DNA from 4 places in the Janthinobacterium sp. JF4 genome. Region 3 is predicted to be linked to each of the others. Evidence: predicted binding sites of a transcription regulator. Region 3 holds the regulator's gene; each other region holds the start of a gene.
What was found. The regulator FNR, encoded in region 3, switches genes on or off when oxygen is low (the NO sensors DNR and NnrR bind a similar motif). The targets are predictions, from matches to a motif close to TTGATNNNNATCAA.
Positions count from the first base shown of each region.

Region 1: AC54AF_RS14420 (FliM/FliN family flagellar motor switch protein) is a predicted target of FNR. The motif match lies at 4,802-4,815, and genes of this name have one in related genera.
Region 2: AC54AF_RS23140 (bacteriohemerythrin) is a predicted target of FNR. The motif match lies at 895-908, and genes of this name have one in related genera.
Region 4: AC54AF_RS04515 (KamA family radical SAM protein) is a predicted target of FNR. The motif match lies at 2,530-2,543, and genes of this name have one in related genera.

Region 1 covers NZ_JCAQAV010000016.1:77,124-83,136, forward strand. The annotation lists gene fliI (flagellar protein export ATPase FliI) at 1-596, opposite strand, end outside; gene fliH (flagellar assembly protein FliH) at 593-1,282, opposite strand; gene AC54AF_RS14405 (FliG C-terminal domain-containing protein) at 1,279-2,319, opposite strand; gene fliF (flagellar basal-body MS-ring/collar protein FliF) at 2,297-4,030, opposite strand; gene fliE (flagellar hook-basal body complex protein FliE) at 4,091-4,429, opposite strand; gene AC54AF_RS14420 (FliM/FliN family flagellar motor switch protein) at 5,054-5,854, shown strand; gene AC54AF_RS14425 (FliM/FliN family flagellar motor switch protein) at 5,856-6,013, shown strand, end outside.
Region 2 covers NZ_JCAQAV010000043.1:38,395-44,407, forward strand. The annotation lists gene AC54AF_RS23125 (PepSY domain-containing protein) at 1-60, shown strand, start outside; gene AC54AF_RS23130 (hypothetical protein) at 187-372, shown strand; gene AC54AF_RS23135 (hypothetical protein) at 524-679, shown strand; gene AC54AF_RS23140 (bacteriohemerythrin) at 984-1,382, shown strand; gene AC54AF_RS23145 (hypothetical protein) at 1,385-2,218, opposite strand; gene AC54AF_RS23150 (TonB-dependent siderophore receptor) at 2,545-4,779, shown strand; gene AC54AF_RS23155 (nucleotidyltransferase domain-containing protein) at 4,776-5,525, opposite strand; gene AC54AF_RS23160 (methylated-DNA--[protein]-cysteine S-methyltransferase) at 5,620-6,013, shown strand, end outside.
Region 3 covers NZ_JCAQAV010000012.1:61,574-67,586, forward strand. The annotation lists gene ccoN (cytochrome-c oxidase, cbb3-type subunit I) at 1-271, shown strand, start outside; gene ccoO (cytochrome-c oxidase, cbb3-type subunit II) at 287-901, shown strand; gene AC54AF_RS12115 (CcoQ/FixQ family Cbb3-type cytochrome c oxidase assembly chaperone) at 903-1,103, shown strand; gene ccoP (cytochrome-c oxidase, cbb3-type subunit III) at 1,096-2,016, shown strand; gene ccoG (cytochrome c oxidase accessory protein CcoG) at 2,021-3,403, shown strand; gene AC54AF_RS12130 (FixH family protein) at 3,458-3,982, shown strand; gene fnr (fumarate/nitrate reduction transcriptional regulator Fnr) at 3,986-4,744, opposite strand; gene AC54AF_RS12140 (response regulator) at 4,984-6,013, shown strand, end outside.
Region 4 covers NZ_JCAQAV010000003.1:172,367-178,379, forward strand. The annotation lists gene AC54AF_RS04500 (hypothetical protein) at 1-177, shown strand, start outside; gene AC54AF_RS04505 (methyl-accepting chemotaxis protein) at 174-1,874, opposite strand; gene AC54AF_RS04510 (cache domain-containing protein) at 1,943-2,401, opposite strand; gene AC54AF_RS04515 (KamA family radical SAM protein) at 2,649-4,013, shown strand; gene AC54AF_RS04520 (MFS transporter) at 4,016-5,365, shown strand; gene AC54AF_RS04525 (fumarylacetoacetate hydrolase family protein) at 5,310-6,013, shown strand, end outside.

The DNA of each region.
Region 1 (6,013 bases), on a different contig from region 3:
CGCACTTCGCGGCCCCGTTCGCCGATCAGGCCGACGACGACGACATCGGCCACCGTCTGGCGCGTGATCAGGCCCAGCAGCACACTCTTGCCCACGCCGGAGCCGGCCATCAGGCCCACGCGCTGGCCCTTGCCCAGGGTCAGCATGCTGTTAATCGCCCGCACGCCCACGTCCAGCGGCTCGATGACCGGTTGTTTCTTCAGGGGATTGATCTTCGGTGGCGTCACTTCCAGGATGTGTTCGCCACCGAGGCGGCCCAGGTCATCGATCGGCTCACCGAGGCCATTGACCATGCGACCCAGCCACGACGGGCCGATCTGCAGGCTGGCCTTGTCGGGCAGGGGCAGCACGCGCGCGCCCGTGGTCAGTCCTGTCGCCTTCTTGAACGGCATTAAATATGACAGTTTTTCGCGGAAGCCGACGACTTGCGCATCGAGCCACTCGCCGCTCACAGTTTCAATTTGACAACGCTGGCCCGTGTGCAGGCGGCAGCCGGCGCTTTCCAGCAGCAGGCCGGACGCGCCGACCAGGCGGCCGGTGGGTGTCGCGACCGGGATATCGCCGATCTCGAAGCTGCGCAGCGTGTCGGCGATCATGCAGGCGCGCCTTGATCCGCGTGTTCGGCGGCCAGCGCCAGGTGGCTGCTGACCTGTTCCATGCAGGCCGACAGGCGCTGATGGCAACCCGCGTCGACTTCATTGTCGCCCGCCTTGATGCGGCATTCGCCCGCGTCGAGGCGCGCGTCGGCGATCAGGTTCCAGCGCTTGGCGCGCTTCGGATCGAGTTCGCTGATGCGTTTCAATTCTTCCGGATTGAGGAAGACGTCGATTTCCTCGCGCGTGGGCGGCATCGAGGCCAGGGTCTCGTCGACAAGGGCCAGCAGTTGCACCGGCTGCAGCGCCAGTTCGGCGCGGATCACCTGGCGCGCCACCTTGGCGACCAGGTCGACCACTTCCTTGCGCTGGGCTTCGCGGTAATCGGCGCGCACTTTTTTCAGGTCGCGCAGGATGGCGTCGACGGGGCGCGCCAGGCGGTCCAGCGCCACCAGGGTTTCATTGCGGCCTTCTTCGCGGCCCTGCGCCATGCCATCGCTGCGCCCGGCATCGTAGCCGTCCTGCTGGCCTTGCACCAGGCCCACTTCGTAGCCGTCGCGCTGGCCCTGCTCGAAGCCTTCCGAGACGGACGCCTGCCACTGGCCGTCCGCATCCTCGTTGGAGACGCGCTGGCCGGCGGCGATGAATTGCGACAGGGGCGGGAAACGATACGAGCGGAAGTGTTTCATTCGATCACCGCTTCGGCAAACAGTTGCACTTCGATCTCGCCCGCGTCGGCGAGGCCCTTGACGGTGGCCATGATTTCCTGGCGCGTCTGTTCGATGCGCGACAGCGGCACGGGGCCGGAACGGCGCATCATGTCTTCGAAGCTTTGCGCCTGGCGGCGCGGCATGGTTTTCAGCACGGCGTCGCGGATCGACGCTTCCGCGCCCTTCAGGGCGATGGCCCACTGTTCCATCGGCACGTCTTCCAGGATGCGCGTGAGCGTGACATCGCTCTGCGTGGCCAGGATCAGGAAGTCGTACATGCTCAGTTCGATTTCCGAGACCACGTCCGGGTCGTGCGCGCGCAGCAGTTCGACCAGCGCGGCGCGGTTGCCCGGCATGCGGTTGAGAATCTCGGCAGCCTGGCGGATGCCTTCCACGCTGGTGCTTTGCGTGTCCAGCGTGCCCAGGCAGCGGCCCACCAGTTCGTCGAGCTCGACCAGCAGGTCGCGGTCGATCTCGTCCAGGCGCGCCAGGTTCAGCAAGACCAGGTCGCGGCCTTCGACGGGCAGGGCGTCGAGGATCTGGCCGGCCAGCGCGGGCGGCAGGAAGGCCAGGAACACGGCTTGCATCTGCACGTGCTCGTTGACGATGTATTCGGCCAGCCATTTCGGCGACGCCCACTGCAGGCGCGCCATCTTCGGACGGATGGCGTCGCCATAGATATTGTTCAGCACGCTATTCGCGATATCGCTGCCCAGCGCCATGTCCAGCGAGCGCTTCAGGTAGCTGCGCGAGGCGCCGTGCACGCCACTTTGCTGGCGGTAGTCGTCGAAGAAGGTCTGCATGGCCGTTTTCACGGATTCGACCTTGATGCCGCTCATGCGCGACATCACTTGCGTGACTTCCAGCAATTCTTCGCGCGACAGGCAGCGCAGCACGTTGGCGGCCTGTTCCTCGCCGATGCTCAGCAGCACGATGGCCGCCTGTTCCACGGGATTCAGGCTGACGCTTTCGTACTCTGCGCCGTCGGAGGGATTATTGTTGTTGAGTTCGGCCATTTTTCTGCATCCATTGTTTGACGACTTCGGCGACACGCTCGGGTTCTTTTTCAGCCAGCACTTTCAAGTGGTCGACCATCACGTCGACCGCCGAGCCAGGTGGCGGCAAGTCATAGTTTTCCAGCAGCGGCACGACCGGCATGTTGCCAGCGCTGGTCTCGCCTTCGAGCGCCAGCGGGCTGCCATTCACGCCCAGGGCCGGCGCGCCGGCAACGGCCGCGCCATTCGCGCCGGCGGCGGCGTTGCTGCCGCCCAGTGCCAGGGCGGGATCGAGCTGTTTCAGTGGTGGCGGCGCCAGGCGCGTGGTCAGCAGGCGCAGCAGCGGACGCAGGATCAGGAAGTAGCCGAGGATGGCGCCCAGCGCGTACAGCAGCCAGCTGCTGAAATCGACGACGGTGTCGCGTTCTTCCCACCACTGCGCCACGGGTGGCTTGGCCGGGAAGGTCAGCGCCGTCAGGCTCAGGCTGTCGCCGCGCTGGGCGTTGATGCCCAGGCCGCTGTTGAGCATTTTTTCAATATTGCCCAGTTCTGCAGGGGTCCAGCCGGTTTTCGGATTCGGTGCGGCGGCGCTGTTGAGGACCACGGCGACGCTGAGTTTTTCCAGGCGGCCACGGCTGCGCTTGATCTGCGTGATGCTGCGGTCGTAGGCGTACTGGCGCGTGGTGGCGTTCTTGCGGGCCGTGCCGTCGTCGGATGGCTTCGGCGCGCCATCGGCCGCTGCGGCGCCGCCGGCGTCGGCCGGTGCCGGCACGGCTGCCGCTGGCGGACGGTTCGACAGGCTGCCGGGAATGCCGGCCACGGTGCGGTTGCGTTCCTGCTCTTCGCGCATCGCTTCGCTCGTCACTTTCGGGGCTTCGCCATATTTCTCCAGCGTTTCATCCACGCGGTCGTTGTTCACGGCGGCCGTCACGCTGAGCTTGAAGTTGTCTTCGCCGATGACGGGGCCCAGCAAGCCCGTGACGTTGCGGCGGATTTCATCCTGGAAGCGTTTCGCGCCTTCATTGCCGGCGGCCGAGGCGTCGAAGCCGTCCGTCAGGTCGATGTGCGAGGACAGCAGATTGCCGCTCTGGTCGACCAGGCTCACGCGCGTGGGCGCCAGGCTGGCGACGCTGCCGGCCACCATGTTGATGACGGCGGCGATCTGTTCCTGCGCCAGGGTGCGGCCCGGTTTCAGCGCCACCACCACGGAAGCGGAGGATTTGTCGCCGTCGCTGGCGACAAATGACGTCGACTTGGCAATCGACAAATGGACGCGCGCCGAAGCGATCGCGTCCATCGTCATGATGCTTTGCGCCAGCTCGCCTTCCAGGCCGCGGCGGAAGCGCACGTCCTGCACGAATTGGGACACGCCCAGTGGGTCATTCTTGTCCATCAGCTCCAGGCCGGCCGGCAGCTGCGCCGTCACGCCTTTCGAGGCGAGCAGCATGCGCACCTTGCCCAGCATGGCGTCGGGCACCAATACCTGGCCGCTGTCCGGATGCAAACGGTAGGGGATGTGCTCGGCGTCCAGGGTTGCCATCATGTCCGTCACGGCCACTTTTTCGCGCGCGCCAAACACCGGCTTGTAGTTGGCCTGGTCACGCCAGGCATACAGGGTCACCATGGCGGTGATGCCGATGGCCAGCACGACGATGGGAACCAGGTTTTTCAGCAGGGCGGGCGGAATGGCGGGCTGGGCGCCAAGGCGCCAGCGCGCAAATGCGGACTTCATGGGGGTAATCACTTGGGGTAACTTTCGCTGGGAGGCTGGGCGTGGATCAGGACGTGAAGATTACAGAGGCAGTTTGATGAGTTCGTCGACGGCGCCCATGACCTTGTTGCGTACTTGCATCAACATGGAGAAGGACAGGCTCGCTTCCTGGCTGGACAGCATGGCGCCGACCATGTCGTCGCTCTTGCCGCTGTCGACGTCGCTCATTTTTTGCGCCGCCAAGCGGTCGTCGCCGTTGACCTTGCTGATGGCGTCTTGCATGCTTTGCGCAAAGGAGAAGCCGGATTGTTCCGGCGCGCCGAACTGGGCGGCAGGTGCGATGCTGGCGCCCAGGGCGCGCGCGTCATTGCTCAGTGCTGCCAGATCGGCCTTGATCAGACCTGCGAGTTCGTTGCTCATCTTGCCCTCTACTTTCAATATGCGGTGACGTATCAATCAGAAATTACTGGTGTTGCCATTCCGGCAGGCATTCCATCGAATGCCATCTTGCCCGGCCCGATTTACAAGGCCCATCAGTTTTATCAGTTGCCACACCACCCGCTTGAGCAGACTCAAACAAACCCGGCAGACTCGCGCCGATATGATTTACATGGCCATGACAACTAATAATTATCTGATAAATGTTTCTTCTGGTGGCAATAAACGGAACTGGAAACTGCCATAAAAACCGGAATCAGGTAAGCGGAATGGCGCACTGCAAATCACTATTTCATCGCTATAAGCTTACCTCGGGGCAACTATAAAGTAAAGAGAGGATTGCCTCAAGGAATATTGATGCATGGCAATATTCGGAGTTTTCATGTATTGTTCAGCACCGTAGTCATCTAGCATGCGATACGATGCGCAATCGTTTGCTTGCGGACCGGTAGGCAAGGTCAAGATGATGCTGTATTTAATTTCGGGTGATCCGTATAATTTGTTCTGCCACCGCAATACGACATGACCCACATGATAACCACTAAGACAGATCAAACTGTGCGCCATCAAGTCCTCGATTCCTGTCTGCTTGGACGTCCTGTCCATTTGCTGCATGTATTCGGCGCACAGCTGCGCGACGACCTTGCCGTGGCCCTGCGCCAGCCGATGAGCCGTCGCTACTGGGGCAATTTCCAGATCGATGGCGTGAGCTTGTCGCGCGTGGACAACGAAGACAGCGTGAATCGCTGGCTGAGTTTTTCCACGGCGGCCAGCCAGACGGGCTTTGCCCTCGAACGGCAGATCCTGTTGAGCGTGCTGAACTATCGCTATGGGAGTGCCGGGGCCAAGGGCGCGCTGCCCGATCCGGCGCAGGTGCGCGTGACGGCCACCGAGGAGCGCCTCGCTGTGGTGCTGGGACAACAGTTGGTGAACGGTTTGTTCGCCCGCGTCCACAAGAACCTGCAAACCCTGGGCAAGAGCAGCGACATCGACACCAGTGCCGAGGTCGCCGTACAGTCGGGCGTGCATCCGGCGCGCGGCAGCTGGATCGTCACTGTGGCGCTCAGCGACGTCGAGGCGGGGCAGAGCGGCCAGTTCTGGTTCTCGCTGGACAAGCGCCTGATGGCCGACGTGCTGCGCGGCTTGCTGCCCGAGCGCGCGCAAGCGAAGAAAGCCTTGCGCGGCAGCGTGCGCCCGCTCGCTTCGCGCCTGCAAGTGACCCTGGAAGGCCGGCTCGTCAGCAAGCAGATGCAGCTGGGTGCCTTGTTCGACCTGCGCGTGGGCGACGTGATTCCCGTCAGCCTGAGCCGTACAGACGTCATGCTCGACGACTCCCGTTTATTTACAGCTGCTGTTTCCGAACACAAGGGCAAGCTCTGTTTAACCTCATTTGAAGATGTCGAATAATATGAATATCACCGATACCAACCAGAGCGAAACCCTGCTGGAAGACCTGGGCGATGAGATGATCATCGACCAGGGCGACGTGGCCGACGTGGCCAGCACCCGCGCGCGGCGCGACATTCCGCAGATGATGCGCAAGATTCCCGTCACCTTGACCCTGGA
Region 2 (6,013 bases), on a different contig from region 3:
GGCCAGGATGGCCTCGACGCCCTGCTGGCGGCCGGACGCTACCGCCGCGACGTGTATTGATCTGTCTCAGACCGCCACCCCGCTATGTGGGGCAGCGCACGGTCGGCGCCAGCCATCGGACTAGAGTGGGGACATCGCGGCATGGCGACATACCCGCCGCACCATCCACCATCTGCGAGGCAACCCATGAAAAACCCCTGGATGAGCATGTATCTGAGCGCCGCCAACCGCATCGCCAACACGGCGCGCGGCCACGCCACGGCCGCCGTCAAGCGCGAAGCGGCGAAAAATACGCGGCAGTTGACGCAAGTGTGGTTCGATTCCTTTCTGCCGCCAACGGGCAAGCCTCGGCGCAGCCGCAAGGCCAAATAAGCCCCTGGCAGGGGGCGAACTGGTGCGGTGCATCACAGCAATAAGTTGAAGTTACGATCAGATGAACTAAACTGCAAGCATGGTAGTACATAAGGAAGTGACCGGCAGACGCCGCATCCCCGCGCCGCCGCCGGGACACCGGGAGACGACCATGTTGACGCTCAAAGTGCTGGCCTGTCTTGCCCTGTCGGCATTGCTGCTTGCCCCCTTGGTGCTGCGGGATGCGATGCAGACGTCGGCCGGGCAGCAGATGCAGGTGCCGAATGTTGATGCGCACGCTCTCTGGGCCCACTGGCCCAAGCACTAAAACGCGCGGCTGACAAAACGCCGCTGGCTGCGTTGCTTTGACTTGCCGTACTAGCGTACTGTCTGCGTCAAAGACGCCTTGCCAGCGACGTTTTTCAGCGGCGCTCGGTAACACGTCGCATCGATGAAAACCGTTTTGTTGCTGATAGAGTTTTTTTTCTACCTTTTCAGTTCTCTATCAGTGACTTTACACTTCGCCTTCTCTTCACCATATTTTTGATCCAGATCATGGATTTCCCCCTTCGCTGCCCCCACACTGGAACGGTCCGCCTCGCACCGCGACGGACTTAACCTGGAGCATCGGCATGGGTACATCGGATTGGAAGGATGAGATGGCGCTGGGCGTTCCCGCCATCGACGAAGCGCACGAGGCACTGTTTCAGGAGCTGGCACGGCTGGGACAGTTGAGCGACCAGCATTTCAGCGTGGCGTTCCGCGAGTTGATTGCAGCCGTCGAACGCGATTTCCGCGAGGAAGAGGATCTGATGGAACAAATCGCCTTTCCCTCGCTGGCCAACCACCGCGAACAGCATGCGCGCGTGCTCAGCGGATTGCACCATGCCTGGGCCGCCGTCGATGAAGGCGACCTGGAACAGGGCCGCCATGCGCTCTCGCTGTTGCCACAATGGCTGATCTTCCACCAGGCCACCATGGACCTGGCCCTGGCGGCAGCGCTGGAACTGGTGCAGCGCCAGCCCACCTAGATCTACAGCAGCAGCACCGTCGCTTGCTCGGGCAAGACCACGCGGTAGTGACCCGGGTATTTGTCTTCGCCGTCGAAAATCTTGCAAAACACGGGCTGGTTGATGTCGTTGACGGCCGCCTCGCTCATGGGCAAGGTGGCGATCAGTTGCTCGCCGTCCATCAACTGCAAGGCGCTGCCCCGCTCGGCCGCGCAAAACGCCAGCGATTGCACGTCGCTGGCGAACGGCCGCTTGTACCACGGCGTGATGGCCCGCACGGCGCGCCGCGCGTCCTGCAAGACTTGCCCCACGCGCGTGACGTTCCACGCATCGCGCGCCACGGACGGCTGAAGGACGATATTCGCCGTCAGTTCGCCCCTGCCCTTGTTCACCAGGAAAGTGCCGTCCTGCGCGGCGATGTCATCGTTGAGCGGCACGACAAACACGCCGCCGCTGGAGACCTTGATCGGCATGGGCGCGCCATTGCCCTGCAGAGCCACGCGCACATCGTCGATGGTGGCGCTCAGCTTGGCAGGAATCAGGCGCAGGGCCATGACCACGCTGCCGCTCGACACTTGCCACACTTTCCTGGCCGTCAGATAACTTTCACGGTAGGCCATGAAACGCACGCGCGGCGCCTTGGCGTCGCTGCTGGCCGTGACCGTCACCGTTTGCGGTGGCAAGGCTTCGTCTGCGCTCGCCGCTGTGACAGGCGCAAGGGGCGGCGGCACGGCATCGGTAACAGGCGGCACGCTGGCGCTGTGCAGCGGCGCGGGAACAACCGGCGGCGCGTGTTCCTGGGCCTGGCCCAGCGACACGACACACAACCATCCGGCACAAGCGATCCATGTACGCATGCATTTCTTTCAATAAGGAAAATATTTTATCAGCGCCTGCATTATCGCAGAAGGCCCGCCGACGCGCCGCCCTTGGCCTGTCTGCACTCCTGTCTGCACTCCTTTGGTGCGCGCACTTGATTATTTGGCAAATATCCCTTATATTGATAATGATTCTTATTCACAGAATATGAACGGAATCATGCACGACCTTTCCACTGCCATGCGCGGGTGGAACTGCTATCCAAGCCAGACCACGGGCCAGCGTCACGCCATCCCCCCAGCTACTGTGCAGCTCGCCAGACGAGATAGGAACACTCACGACTAAAAAATATTCCAGGAAAATGATGCAATCGACTACCGTACTCTCTTCGTCGCGCCAGCCCGCCTTGCGCCCCCTCCCCCGCCTGCTGCACATCGCCCTGCTCAGCCTTGCCTCCGGCGTGGTCTTGCCTGCCCAGGCGGCCGATGCCGCTGCGGCCGACGTCACCATGCCGGCCGTCACCGTGCTGGGCCAGTCGATGGCCACCACGGAAGGCACGCAGTCATACACGGCAGGCGAAGCGCGCAGCGCCACGCGCATGGACCTGTCCCTGCGCGAAACGCCGCAATCGATCAGCGTCATCACGCGCCAGCTGCTCGACGACCTGGGCGCCGTGCGCCTCGACCAGGCGCTGGCACAGACGACGGGCATCCAGGTAGGCCAGAACGACACGGAGCGCACGACCTTTTATGCGCGCGGCTTCGGCATCGACAATCTCCAGATCGACGGCATGGCGCGCGGCGGCAATGCGCCGCTGCAAGACACGATCCTGTACGACCGCATCGAGGTCGTGCGCGGCGCCACCGGCCTGATGGGCGGCACGGGCGACCCGTCGGCTACCATCAACATGATACGCAAGCGGCCGACGAAGGCATTCCAGGCCAGCGCCGGCCTGACCATGGGCCGCTGGGATGACCAGCGCGTCGAGGCCGACCTCTCCACGCCGCTGGATGCGGAGGGCAGCGTGCGCGCCCGCACGGCCCTGGCCTGGCAAAAACGCGATTCCTATCTGGACATGTATCACGAGCGCAAGACGGTCGGCATGCTCATCGTCGAGGCGGACGTGCGCCCCGGCACCCTGCTGACGGCAGGCGTCGACTTCCAGGACAACAAGCCGACGGGCGCCACCTGGGGCGCCGTGCCGTACTGGAACGAGGACGGCAGCCTGGCCAACTTGCCGCGCAACACCAGCTGGACGACGCCATGGAGCACCTGGGCCAACAAGCAGCACACGCTATTCACCTCGCTGGACCAGCGCCTGCCCGGCAACTGGAATCTGCACCTGGGCTACGCGCGCACGGAAAGCACGAACCGCACCACCGTCGCCTACGCGGGCGCCGGCCATCCCGACCCCGCCACCGGTGAAGGCATGCGCCTGTGGACGGGCGCCTGGGGCGCAGGCAAGAAGAACAGCGACAATTTCGACGTCTACGCCAGCGGTCCGTTTACCTTGATGGGGCGCAAGCATACGGCCATCGTCGGCTGGAACGGCGGCAACCAGCGCTCGCGCTCGCTGGGAGGCGGAGCGGACATCAACTACCCGGACTTTATCCCCGACTACCGCAGCTGGACGGGCAACATTCCCCGCCCCGTGTTCCAGCCGGACGGTTCGCACACGGAAACCGTGACGCGCCTGGCAGGCGGCTATGTGGCCACGCGTTTGAGCCTGGCCGACCCGCTGCACCTGATCATCGGCGCGCGCAGCAGTACCTATCGCACGGATACGCGCAACTACGATACGCGAGGCGTGCACACGGACAACAGCGACTTCGTGGAAACGCGCAATGAAGTGACGCCGTATGTGGGCGCCGTGTTCGACATCAACAAGCAATATTCGGCCTACGCCAGCTTCACGCAGCTGTTCAACCCGCAATCGAGCAAGGACCGCAACAACCAGTTCCTGGCGCCGGAAACGGGCGAGAATGCCGAGCTGGGCATCAAGGGCGAATTCTATCAAGGCAAGCTGAACGCATCGGCCGCCCTGTTCCATACGAAGAAAAAGAACCTGGCGGAACTCGACCGCAGCGTGCCGCCCGGCTTCTTGCTGCCCGACGGCGGCCAGGCCATGGTGGCGAATGGCGCCGGCGTGACGGCCAAGGGCGTCGAGTTCGACGTTTCCGGCCAGATCACGCCCGCGTGGGAAGCGAGCGGCGGCTACACCTATCTGCATGCGGCCGAGGCCGATGGCCGCCGCGCCGCCACCACGCAGCCGCGCCATTTGCTGCGCCTGGCCACCAGCTACCGCTTCGACGGCAGGCTCACAGGTCTGAAAGCGGGCGCCAGCATGACGGCGCAAAGCGCCACCTACAGCGAATCATGGTACGGCCGCCCGCCGTCAAGCGAGATGACGCACATCCCGCAAGCGGGCTATGCGCTGGTCAACGCCATGGCCAGCTATGCGCTCAGCAAGCATGCCAGCGTGCAGCTGAACGTGAATAACTTGCTCGATAAAAAGTACTACCGCAACGTGGGCTTCTTCGACGGCGTGTTCTGGGGCGAACCGCGCAACATCAGCCTGGCCGTGCGCACAGCGCTTTAAGCGCGCCAGTGCGCGGGCGCCGGCAGGGCAAAGCCATCGAGCAAGGGGCCGCCCACGGGCGCCAGCACGGCGGCGGCGACCCGTTCGAACGCCTGCTGGCCAGCCGGCAAGTCGGCTGCCACCAGGCGCAGCGCGCCGTCGAGCAGCCCGGCGATGGCAGCGTCGAAGGCCCCCAGGCGGCGGAACAGATGCTTGCCCCCGCCGCTCCACTGGCCCGCCGCGCGCAAGTGCAGGTCGGCCAGCGCCTCGTACAGCTGGCAGGCCACGGCCAGCGCCTCGCCCGGGTGACGGCTGTCGACCAGGTCTTCCAGCGCGGTGGTGATGGCGTAGCGGCGCCGCTGCACGTTGTCCACGTCGAGCACGGGTGGCCCGGCGGCGGCCATGGCTTGCGCCAGCGCCAGCAGCTGCGCGTGCTGCGATCCGGGCGCGGCAATATTTTCCCCTTCCAGCACCATGCGCGCCAGCGGCACCGTGCCGCCGGGCGCATCGATTTCCTTGCAAAAATACGTGAACGTGGCCACGTCGTGCCCGAACAGTTCCACCGTGCGCCCTTCGGCCACGATGGTCGAGCGCCATGCGCAATCGACGTGGTCGAACAGCAGCAGCAAATCGATATCGGAACTGGGCGTCTGCCGGCCCGTGGCGAACGAGCCGCCGATGATGGCCGCCACGGCCGTGGGATAGCGTTCACGTACCAGCCGCACGGCAATGGCGCGGATATCGTCATAGGTGGAAATGTTTGTCACAGCCAGTGCTCCGTGCCGAAAAACACTATCCTACACGGGATACGCAGCCTGCCGCCACCCTGCTACACTGGCGCCATCTGACCAAGGAAGCAACATGGAATACGACTGCATCGTGGTGCCCTCGCCCGTGGGCAAACTGACTCTGGTGGCGCGCGGCGCGGCACTGGTCGCCATCCTGTGGGAAAACGACAGGCCCAACCGCGTGCGCCTGGGCGCGATGCGCGTCGATGACGGTTGCGCCGTGCTGCAGGAAACGGCGCGCCAGCTGCGCGAGTATTTCGCCGGCACGCGCCAGAGTTTTGCTGTGCCGCTCGATTTCGCCGGCACCGCCTTCCAGCAGGAGGTGTGGCGCGCCTTGCTGACGATACCGTATGGCCAGACGCGCAGCTATGGCGAGATCGCGCGCCAGATCGGCCGCCCCGCCGCCGTGCGCGCCGTGGGCGCCGCCAACGGCAAGAATCCCATTTCCATCATCGCCCCCTGCCACC
Region 3 (6,013 bases):
CACCATCGGCATCGTGCTGTACATCGCCGCAATGTGGATCGCCGGCGTGATGCAGGGCCTGATGTGGCGCGCGGTCAATCCGGACGGCACCCTGACCTACACCTTTGTCGAGAGCGTGAAAGCGACGTATCCGTACTACGTGGTGCGCGTGGCCGGTGGCCTGCTGTACCTGTCGGGTATGTGCATCATGGGCTACAACACCTGGATGACCTTGCGCGGCAGCAAACTCCCCGTCGCCCGCATTCCGGAACTGAACGCGGCGCACGCCTGATAGGAGCGAAAGCAAATGAAATTTTCACATGCATGGATTGAGAGAAACCCCTGGCTGCTGATCGCCCTGGTCACGGTAGTGATCAGTATCGGCGGCGCCGTCGAGATCGTCCCCCTGTTCTTCCAGAAGAGCACGACGGAGCCGGTCGCCGGCCTGAAGCCGTACTCGCCGCTGCGCCTGGCTGGCCGCGACATTTACGTGCGCGAAGGCTGCTACAACTGCCACTCGCAGATGGTGCGTCCGCTGCGCGCGGAAACGGAACGCTACGGCCACTATTCGGTCGCTGGCGAGTTCGTCTACGACCGTCCGTTCCAGTGGGGTTCCAAGCGCACGGGGCCGGACCTGGCCCGCGTGGGCGCGCGCTACAGCGACGAATGGCACCGCACGCACTTGAACAACCCGCGCGACGTGGTGCCCGAGTCGAACATGCCGGCCTACCCATGGCTGGCGAAGACCAAGCTGGTGCCTGACGAGATCATGCCGAAGATGCGCGCTCTGAAACGCCTCGGCGATCCGTACAGCGATGCGGAAATCGCCGCCGCGCCGGCCCAGCTGCAGGACAAGACGGAAGAAGACGCCCTGGTCGCCTATCTGCAAGGCCTCGGTACATTAATCAAAACAAGGAATTAGCATGGCAATCGAAAACCTGTTTGACAGCGCCAGCAGCGTCATGACGGTGGTTTCCTTTACGACGTTCATCGGCATCCTGTGGTGGACTTTCAGCCGCAGCAATAGCGACTTCGACGCGGCGGCGCGCCTGCCGTTCGACGACGAAGCGCTCGACTACGCGGCCGATGCCGCGCCAGCACAAGGGGAGCGCAACCATGGCTGATTTTACCAATGGCTTCTGGAATATCTACATCATCGTGCTGTCCCTGCTGGGCATCATCGGCTGCGGCGTGCTGCTGTACTCGCAGTCGAAAATCAAAGTGGTCGCCGGCGCCCCTGCCGATGGCACCACGGGCCACGTCTGGGACGAGGACTTGAAGGAACTCAACACGCCGATGCCGCGCTGGTGGATGTGGTTGTTCTACATCACCATCGTCTTCGCCCTGGCGTACCTGTTCCTGTACCCGGGCCTGGGCACCTATGCCGGCAGCCTGGGCTGGAAATCGACGGGCCAGTACGAGGAAGAGCTGAAGAAGGCGGAAGCCGACTACGGTCCCCTGTTCAACAAGTACCTGAGCCAGGACTTGAAGACGGTGGCCGCCGATCCGCAGGCGCAAGCCATCGGCCAGCGTCTGTTCCTGACCTACTGCGCGCAATGCCACGGTTCGGATGCGCGCGGCAACAAGGGCTTCCCCAACCTGACGGACAAGGACTGGCTGTATGGCGGCGAACCCGACATCATCAAGACCACCATCCTGCACGGCCGCAATGGGCAGATGCCACCGATGGGCGCCGCCCTGGGCTCCGAAAAGGATGTCGAGAACGTGGCCCATTATGTGCTGAGCCTGTCCGGTTCGACCTCGGATCCCGTCAAGTCGGTGCTGGGCAAGGCCAAGTTTGGCGCCTGCATGGCCTGTCACGGCGCCGATGCCAAGGGCAACCAGATGCTGGGTGCACCGAACCTGACGGACAAGATCTGGCTGTACGGCGGCAGCGCCGATACCATCATGGAAACCGTACGCAAGGGACGCAGCAACACCATGCCGGCCTTCAGCGATTTCCTCGGCGAGTCCAAGGTGCACGTGCTGTCGGCGTATGTCTGGGGCCTGTCGAATCCTCAGACGCCCGTGAAATGACGTAATGGAACCTCAAGTCATCAAGATGTATGCGGCCCGCGAGCAGATCTACCCTCGCGAGGCCAAAGGACGCTACGCTACCTGGCGATGGGTATGCGTCTGGCTTACCCAGCTGGCGTTCTACGGCTTGCCGTGGTTGACCTGGAATGGCAGGCAAGCCCTGCTGTTCGATTTGACCACGCGCAAGTTCTACATTTTCGGCGTCGTGCTGTGGCCCCAGGATTTCATCTATCTGGCGGCCCTGCTGATCATCTGTGCGTATTTGTTGTTCCTCGTCACGGCCATTGCCGGGCGGGTGTGGTGCGGGTTCTCTTGCCCGCAAACGGTATACACGGAAATTTTCCTGTGGGTCGAACGCCGCATCGAGGGCACGCGCAGCGCGCGCATGGCCCTCGACAAGCAGGGCCCCTCCGTGCGCAAGGCATTCAAGAAGACGGCCAAGCACCTGGCATGGGGCGCCATCGCCCTGTGGACGGGCTTTACCTTTGTCGGCTACTTCACGCCGATCAAGGAACTGGCGCACTCGGTGACCACCCTCAATTTCGGTCCCTGGGAATGGTTCTGGGTCTTGTTCTACAGCCTGGCAACCTACGGCAACGCGGGCTGGCTGCGCGAGCAGGTGTGCAAATACATGTGCCCCTACGCACGCTTCCAGAGCGCCATGTTCGACCAGGACACCCTGATCATCACCTACGATACCAAGCGCGGCGAACCACGTGGCGCCATGAGCAAGAAGGCCGGCAACAACGACAAGCTGGGCGATTGCATCGATTGCACCCTGTGCGTGCAGGTATGTCCGACCGGTATCGATATCCGCAAAGGCCTGCAGTATGAGTGCATCGGCTGCGCCGCTTGCGTCGATGCCTGCAACAGCGTGATGGACAAGGTCGAGCGGCCGCGTGGCCTGATACGCTACAGTACCGACCATGCGATGGAAAACAACTTCAATTCGAAGCAGATCCGCCAGCGCGCCATGCGCCCGCGCGTGCTGATCTACACGTCCATCCTGGCTCTGATCATCATCGCCGTATGTACTTCGCTGGCCCTGCGCACGCCCCTGAAAATGGACGTGATCCGCGACCGCGGTTCGATGGGACGCGAAGTGGAAGAGGGCATGATCGAAAACGTCTACCGCCTGCAGATCATGAACACCTCGGAGCAAACCCAGCATTTTAAAATCAGCGCTTCCGGCTTGCCGGGCCTGACCTTGCTGACACGCGAAGAAGTGACCTTGCAGCCGACGGAAACGCTGGGCTGGCCGATCCGCCTGCGCGCGCCGCACGGCGTCGGCGAGAAGGGCTCGAACAAGATTGCGATCGAATTGCACTCGCTGGACGACCCGTCGCTGCATGTGCGTGAAAGCGCGGTATTCATCGTGCCGCGCTAATGCAGGAAGGCCAGTCCCCGCATGGGGATTGGCCGTTTACACAGGAGAAATACCATGTCTGACAGTCTGAAACTGCAACCGCCCGCCGATCCCTGGTACAAGCATCGCTGGCCTTGGCTGCTGATGATCGGTCCCGGCCTGTCCGTGGTCGTCGGCAGCTTCATGGGCTATATCGCGTTTACGCAGCCCGATGCGCTGGTGGTGGGCGATTACTACAAGCAGGGCAAGGCGATCAACCAGGACCTGCGGCGCGACACGGTCGCCAGCGACCTGGCGATGGACACGAGCTTGTCCTACGATGTGGCGTCAGCGCGCCTGACCGGTTCCGTGCACAGCTTCGGCAAGGCCTATCAGGCGCCGTTGCAGCTGCACCTGGCGCATGCGACGCTGCCGGAAAAGGATATCAAGCTGCTGGTGCAGCCCGATGCGGCCGGCAATTTTACCGTGGCGCTGCCGATGCTCGAGCGCAGCCGCTGGCAAGTGCTGGTGGAAAACGACAAACGCGAGTGGCGCCTGTCCGGCATCTGGACCTGGCCGCTGCAGCGCAGCATCGCGCTGCATGCGGATGAAGAACTGTAAGTCTTACTTGCAGACGTCCGTGCCGGCCGTGATGGCCTTCAGTTTTGCCGGCTGCAGGATCTCGATCTCTCGGTTGGAGACGCGCAGCCAGCCTTCCTTCTTGAATTTGGACAATAACCGGCTGACGCTCTCGATAGTCAGGCCCAGGTAGTTGCCGATTTCCTCACGCGACATGCGCAGCTGGAATTTGCTGCTCGAATAGCCGCGCGCTTCATAGCGCGACGCCAGGTTGACGATGAAGGCGGCAAACCGCTGCGTCGCCTGCATATTGCCCAGCAACAGCATGACGCTTTGCTCGCGCGTGATTTCCTGGCTCATCATGCGGTGGAAATGGCGCAGCAGGGTCGGCATATTGCCCAGCAATTGTTCCAGGCTGGAAAACGGGATTTCACATACTTCGCTGTCTTCCAGCGCCACCGCATTGCAGTGGTGGCGGTCGGCGCTGATGGCATCCATGCCCAGCAGCTCACCCGCCATCTGGAAACCCGTCACCTGCTCCTCGCCGCCCGGATTGATCTGGTACGTCTTGAAGTGGCCCAGGCGGATCGCGTACAGGTTCTGGAACGAGTCGCCGATGCGGAACAGCGAGGCGCCGCGCACGATCTTGCGGCGGCGGCCGATAATCTGGTCCAGCCTGTCCATGTCGCCCACATCGAGGCCCATCGGCAGACACAATTGATGCATGCTGCAGGTCGAGCATCGCGCACGCAACGCCTCCACGTTCACGGTGGGCAAGGTGGGAGTGAGTAGCGCTTCAGTCATGTCGGTACCTTTTAGAAAATGCAATAACAAGTTTACTGCATACAGGGTTGCCATGTGCCAATTTCACTGCAATTCCGCTGAATAAACGACGTTCCGACTTTAATTATATGGCAACATCGTCAAAAGCCCATGCGGAGAGGGCCATTTGCGCGGCGCCGCTTGCCAAGTTGATGTATTGATAGGAAAATTCCTGACAGCATTATCTGCCGCCTGTGCCGCCCGGTACTGAAAAGGAAATCATGAAGCCTCTCGGCATTAAAGCAAAAGTCGCGCTGGCCACCAGCCTGACCTCGATCGCCATGATCGCGCTGGTCACCATGATCCAGGTGCAGCGCATGCGCGACGACTTCACCCGGGTACTGCTGAGCCAGCAGTCGTCCCTGATCGCGCGCACCGCTGCCGAGCTCGACGATAAGCTGGGCATGCTGCTGCAAGTCGTCGCCCTGACGGCCAAGCAGCAGCCGCCCGCATTGATAGGCCAGCCCGTCCAATTGCGCGAATATTATTCGCGCCGTTCCATGCTGGTGCTGTTCGATGACGTGCTGGTGCTCGATGCGCATGGCGCCATCGTGGCCGACATGCCCCAAGTGGCCGGGCGCATCGGCATCAACGTCGCCGAGCGCGAGTACTTCCAGACCGTGCTGCGCACGCGCCAGCCCATGATCACCGAACCGATGCTGGGCAAGGCGAGCGGCATGCCCATCGTGCAGATGGTGGCGCCCGTGCTCGGCGCCGACGGCCAGGTGGTGGGCGTGGTGATTGGCGTGCTGCGCCTGTACAAGGATAACCTGCTGGGCCGCCTGCGCTCGGAAAAGATCGGCAAGAGCGGCTATTACTTCATCGTCACGCGCAGCGCCGTGCCGCGCTACGTGCTGCATCCGGACACCAGCCGCCTGCTGCAGCCGCGCGCGCCGAACGCCAACCTGACCACCACGCAGCTGCTGAAGGACGATGGCGAAGGCAGCATGGTCAGCACCAACAGCCGCGGCATCACGGCCGTCAACAGCTTCAAGCGACTGAAATCGGTGAACTGGCTGCTGGCCGCCTCGCTGCCCCTCGAGGATGCCTTCGAACCCTTCGACGGCGTGCTGTACCGATTGGTGCTGTGGAGCGTCCTCGCCTCGCTGCTGGCCGCTGCCGTTCTGGGCTGGGTCACCGTGCGCCTGCTGTCGCCGCTGGTGCGCCTGCGCGACACCCTGCTGGCCCTGCGCACCAGCGGCAGCCGTTTCACCCCCGTGCCGGTGCAGCAGCGCGACGAGATCGGCGAAC
Region 4 (6,013 bases), on a different contig from region 3:
CTGCAGAACCGGCTGGCGCTCGATGCGCCACCGTTCATCCTGCTGGGGCGTGAGGAAGAGGTGAGGGTGCAGGCGGGCTCGCGCATCGGCATTTCCAGGGCGATGGACACGCCGTGGCGTTGCGTGCTGGCCAACTCGCCCTATCTGAGCAAGCCGATGCGCGCGCCTGTCATCTAGCTGTGCCGGCGCTGTGGCGCATCCTTGGCGCCACGCAGGCCCGGCATGCTGCGTAGCGGGCTGTGCAGCGCGCGCCGGTCCGTTCCCTTGGCGGGGCCGGCCGGATGCTGGAATGTCTCGTCTTCGACATGGCCTGCCGGCGCGGCGGTGCGCTCGTCCAGGGTGAACACGGCCACGGCCGCCGACAATTTGACGGCCTGGTCCTGCAAACTGGCCGCCGCTGCCGCCGCCTGCTCCACCAGGGCCGCATTTTGCTGAGTAACGTCATCCATTTGCGTGACGGCCTGATTCACTTCCGTGATGCCCGACGCCTGCTCCGCGCTGGCCTGTTTCACGCGCTGGATGATCTCGTTGACTTGCTGCACCGAGGCGACAATCGCGCCCATGCTGTCGCCCGCTTGCTGCACGGCGGCGCTGCCGCCATCGATGGTGGCGACGGAGGTGGCGATCAGGGTCTTGATTTCCTTGGCAGCCTGGGCCGAGCGCTGCGCCAGGGTGCGCACTTCGGACGCCACCACGGCAAAGCCACGCCCTTGCTCCCCCGCGCGCGCCGCTTCCACCGCCGCATTCAGCGCGAGGATATTGGTCTGGAAGGAAATACCATCGATCACGCCGATAATATCCACGATCTGGCGCGAATTGGCGCGAATTGTCGCCATCGTCGTCACCGCTTGCTGCATCGACACGCCCCCTTGCACGGCCAGGGTGGAGGCTTGCCCCGCCAGCTCGCAGGCCAGCTGGGCGTTGTCGGCATTGTCATTGACGGCTAGCGTCAGCGCTTCCATGGCGCTCGACGTTTCTTCCAGCGAACTGGCTTGCATTTCCGTGCGCGCCGACAGGTCCAGATTGCCGGTGGCTATTTCGTGCGAGGCCGTGTCGATCGATTGCACGGCGCCCATGATGGTGCGCAAGGTCTGGTTCAGGTGGGCGATGGTCTGGTCCAGCACGCGCGAGGTGGCGGCGATTTCGTCATTGCCCTGCTTGGGCGCGCCGGCCAGCAGCTTGCCCGCCGCCAGGTCTTGCACGGCATCGGCAATGCCGCGGATTTCCACCAGCATGGCGCGCCGCACCAGCATGGTCACCACGATGGAGACGAGGATCGATAGCGCCACTGTCAGCAACAGGCTCCAGCCCAGGCGGCGAAACTCGGCGCTGGCCGTCGCATGGGCCTGGCTGCTGAGCGTCGTTTCCAGCGCGGACAGTTGCGCCAGCTGGGTATTGAACTGGCCGAATTGCGTTTCCGCCTTGAGCATGGAATTGGTGGCGATCGACTGGTCCATCTGCGCCATTTCCATGGTTTCCAGCACTGCACTGCGATAGCCGGCCAGTGCAGTAATGGCCGCATCGACGAGGGTGCGCTCGGCGCCCGTGGCCGTGGAACGCAGCGTGGCCAGCTGGCTGCCGATGGCCGCGTGGCGCGCCTTGATCTGTTGTTCGAGGGCATCGAGGCGGGCCTTGGCGAAGCTGCCATTCGTCCACGACAGCAACTGGTACATATTGCCGTGCACATGCCTGGCCTCGCCCAGTACGTCGGCGGCCGCCTTCAGATGCGCAATGCGCACCCGCACCATGTTTTCCAGCGAGGCATTTTGCCGCACCATGCCATACCAGGCGCCGGTCGAGCTGAGTATCAGCAGCAGCAAGACCAGGGCGGGCGCCAGCAATAATTTTGGTCCGATGCGTAATCGATTGAGCATGCTTGACTCCTGGCTATGGCTATTCCAACCGCAGGCGGCGCGCGGCGTTCGTGCGCGCCGCCCTTGCCCTATTTCTTGTAGATCCCCGCTTCCAGCACCACGTCGTTGACGCGCAGGATGTACGTGGTCTTCGGCTCGATCTTGCCGCTGACGGGATTCTTGTATTGATAGTCGACCCAGCCCTTGCCCTGCTTTTGCGCTAATTCAATGATTTCACGGCGATATTTCTTGCCATTCGCATCGGGCACATCCGTCAAATCCTTGCCCACGATGGAAGGATTGATGGGGTGGGCCAGCACGATGCCCGTCTTGATGTCGCGCATGTCCACATACAGCGAGCCCTGCACGAAGTCCGGGTCTTTCGCCGTAATTTTCTTCATCATTTCTTCTTTGCCATGCGCCTTCATGAAGGCGGCGCCCCGTTCGGCCATGGCGATGGCGTCTTTTTCCGTCGGTTCGACGGCGGCACTGACGCTGCCGCCGGCAAATGCCAGGCACAGCAGACTACCCGTGAATAAGCGTTTCATGAAAGCTCCTTGAGATATCGAGGGATGTGTTGCCAAGTCGTAATTTACGTCGCCGGGGGCCGTCTCAAATTGCGATGGAACAAACTAAAGTGTTGCCTGTAGGCAGCGTGCAACGTATCGACCGCTTGTTGATATCTAGCAATTTGGTTCCGAAAGGCAAGAACTATGATGACTTTCACAGCATGAGTTGGCCGTTATGGGGCTGGTTTCATGGAAGTTATCGCTATTTATTGGCAAGGAGCCGATCGTGTCCGCATTCATTACCGAGCCGTTTTCACCCAAGTTCAAGCCGTATACGCGGCAAACCATTCAACAGGCGCGGCAGTGGGAATGGCTGCCGGACGAGCAGCGCGAGGCCGTGCAAGTGGTCTCGCACGTCTTGCCGTTTCGCACCAATGCCTATGTGCTCGATCAGCTGATCGACTGGAACAACATCCCGGACGATCCCATCTACCGCCTCGTCTTTCCCCACCGCGACATGCTACCGCCCGAGCAGTACGCGCACTTGCGCGATCTCGTGCTGGTGCAGCGTGACAAGGCCGCCATCGACGCCTATGTGCATGGCTTGCGGCTGGGCATGAATCCCCATCCGGCTGGCCAGATGACGCACAACGTGCCCCAGGTCAACGACGCACCCGTGCGCGGCCTGCAGCATAAATATGCGCAGACGGTGCTGTTTTTCCCCAGCGCGGGCCAGACGTGCCACGCGTATTGCACCTTCTGCTTCCGCTGGCCCCAGTTCGTCGGCATGGACGACATGAAGTTCGATGCGCACGAGTCGCATGAGCTGGCCGCCTACCTGAAACTGCATCCGGAAGTGACGGACGTGCTGATCACGGGCGGCGACCCGATGATCATGAATACGCGGCAACTGGCCGGCTACCTGGAGCCGCTGCTGGCGCCGGGCCTGGAACATATTCAGAACATTCGCATCGGCACCAAGGCGGTGGCGTATTGGCCGCAGCGCTTCGTCTCCGACCGCGATGCGGATGACTTGCTGCGCCTGTTCGAGCGCGTCGTCAAGGCGGGCAAGAACCTGGCCGTGATGGGCCATTACAGCCATGCCGTCGAGTTGCGCCAGGACATCGCCCAGCAAGCCGTGAAACGCATCGTCTCCACGGGCGCCACCTTGCGCATACAGGGGCCGCTGATTCGCCATATCAACGAAGATCCGGCAAGCTGGGCGGAACTGTGGCAGACGGGCACGCGGCTGGGAGCGATTCCGTACTACATGTTCGTCGAACGGGACACGGGGCCGCGCGGCTATTTCGAACTGCCCCTGGCGAAGGCGCACGCGATTTTCCAGGCTGCCTACCAGATGGTGTCGGGCCTGTCGCGCACGGTGCGCGGACCCTCCATGAGCGCCTTTCCCGGCAAGATCGTCATCGACGGCATCGTCACCATCAATGGCGAAAAACTGTTTGCCCTGCAATTTTTGCAGGCGCGCAACCCGGACTGGGTGCGCCGGCCGTTTTATGCGACATTTGATGCGGAAGCGACGTGGATGGACGATTTGAAGCCGGCCTTTGGCCACGAGAAGTTTTTCTTTGAAACGGATGAGCCTGTGCCGCACGTGCCGCACAAAATCATCCGCCTGGCACAGGCCGCCTGAGCATGCCCGCCGCCGGTGCGCCTGCCCGTTCCGGCGTGGCCGTATTTTGCCTGGTGTTCCTGCCGTTCGCGCTCGGGCATTACCTGTCGTGCCTGCTGCGCGGCGTGAATGCCGTGCTGACGGCGGAACTGCTGGGCGCCATCGCCCTGACGCCAGCCCAGCTGGGCCTGCTGACCAGCGCCTTTTTTCTCGCCTTTGCGCTGGTGCAACTGCCGGTCGGCATGGCGCTCGACCGCTACGGCCCCCGCACGGTGCAACTGTGGCTGCTGGCGCTGGCGGCCCTGGGCGTGTGGCTGTTCAGCCGGGGCCACGGCTTTGCCGAGCTGATGTGGGCGCGCGCCTTGATGGGGGCGGGGCTGGGCGGTTGCTTCATGGCTGCCGTGAAAGCGATCTCGTGCGCCATCGCGCCATCGCGCCTGCCGTCCGTGCATGGCTACCTGATCGCCGTGGGCGGCCTGGGCGCGGCCACGGCCACCATGCCCGTCAAGCTGGCCCTGCACTACACGGACTGGCGCGGCGTCTTCCTGGGCCTGGCGCTGGCGGCGCTGGCCATCGGCTTGCTGATCCGCCTGCTGTCGCCGGCCCTGCCCGCGTCCACCGCCGCCGCCCGCACGGTGAGCAAGGTCAGCGTCTGGAGCGTGTATCGCGATCCCGGTTTTCGCCGCACCATCGCGCTGATCCTGCTGCCGCACACGGTGTTCTTTGGCGTGCAGGGCTTGTGGGTGGGGCGCTGGCTGGCCGACGTGGGCGGCTTGTCCGACGACAATGTCGCGTATCTGTTGTACCTGGGCATGGCGGCCGTCATCTTTGGCGCCATCGGCATGGGCATGCTGACGGAATGGGCCGGGCGGCGTGGTATTGCACCCATGCAAGTGGCGGGCGCCGGCATCGTCCTGTTTGTTGCCGTGCAAGTGGCAATGGCATGCAATGTGGTGCCCAGCCTGCCTTTGCTGTCCGTGCTGTTTACACTGCTGGGCACGGTGACGGGGCTCGAGTATGCGATCGTCGCGCAAAGCATGCCTGCCGGCTTGACGGGCCGGGCGGCCACTTGCCTCAATTTGCTCATTTTCACGGGCGCCTTCCTCGTGCAGGCGGGCTTTGGCCTGATCCTCGGCTGCTGGCCCCTGAACGGCCTGCAGCAGTATCCGCCGCAGGCGTACCAGGCGGCGTTTGGCGTGCTGGCGGCCTTGCAACTGCCGGGACTTGCGATGTTTTTCATTCGCCGCTACAGGCGTGCCGCGCCATCCGGTAAAATGGCGGCCGGCTCAGCGGCAATGATCAACTCCAAGGAAGACTATGAAACTCGTTCGTTATGGACGTCCAGGCAAGGAAAAACCGGGCCTGATCGATGAAGAAGGCAAACTGCGCGACCTGTCCGGCGTGATCGCCGATATTGACGGCGCACAACTGTCCGACAAGGCCCTGCGCAAGCTGGCCAAGCTCGACGAAAAGACCTTGCCCCTGGTGCGCGGCAATCCACGCTTCGGCGTGCCGCTGGCGAAAGTCGGCAAGTTCATCGGCATCGGCCTCAATTACGCGGATCACGCAGCCGAGTCCGGCATGCCGATTCCGGCCGAACCCATCGTCTTCATGAAGGCCATCACTTGCCTGAATGGCCCGGACGACAATGTCGTGTTGCCCAAAGGTTCCAAGAAGACAGACTGGGAAGTGGAGCTGGGCGTGGTCATCGGCACGCGCGCGCAATACGTGAGCGAAGAGGATGCCCTGAAATACGTGGCCGGTTACTGCGTCGTCAATGATATCTCCGAGCGCTCGTTCCAGCTGGAGCGGGGCGGCCAGTGGGACAAGGGCAAGGGCTGCGACACCTTCGGTCCCGTCGGCCCGTGGCTGGTGACGCGCGATGAAGTCATCGACGAGCAGGACCTGGACCTGTATCTGGAAGTCAATGGCAAGCGCATGCAGACGGGCAATACGCAAACCATGATTTTTACTGTCGCGCAGATCATCAGCTACCTGTCGCAATTCATGACCCTGGAACC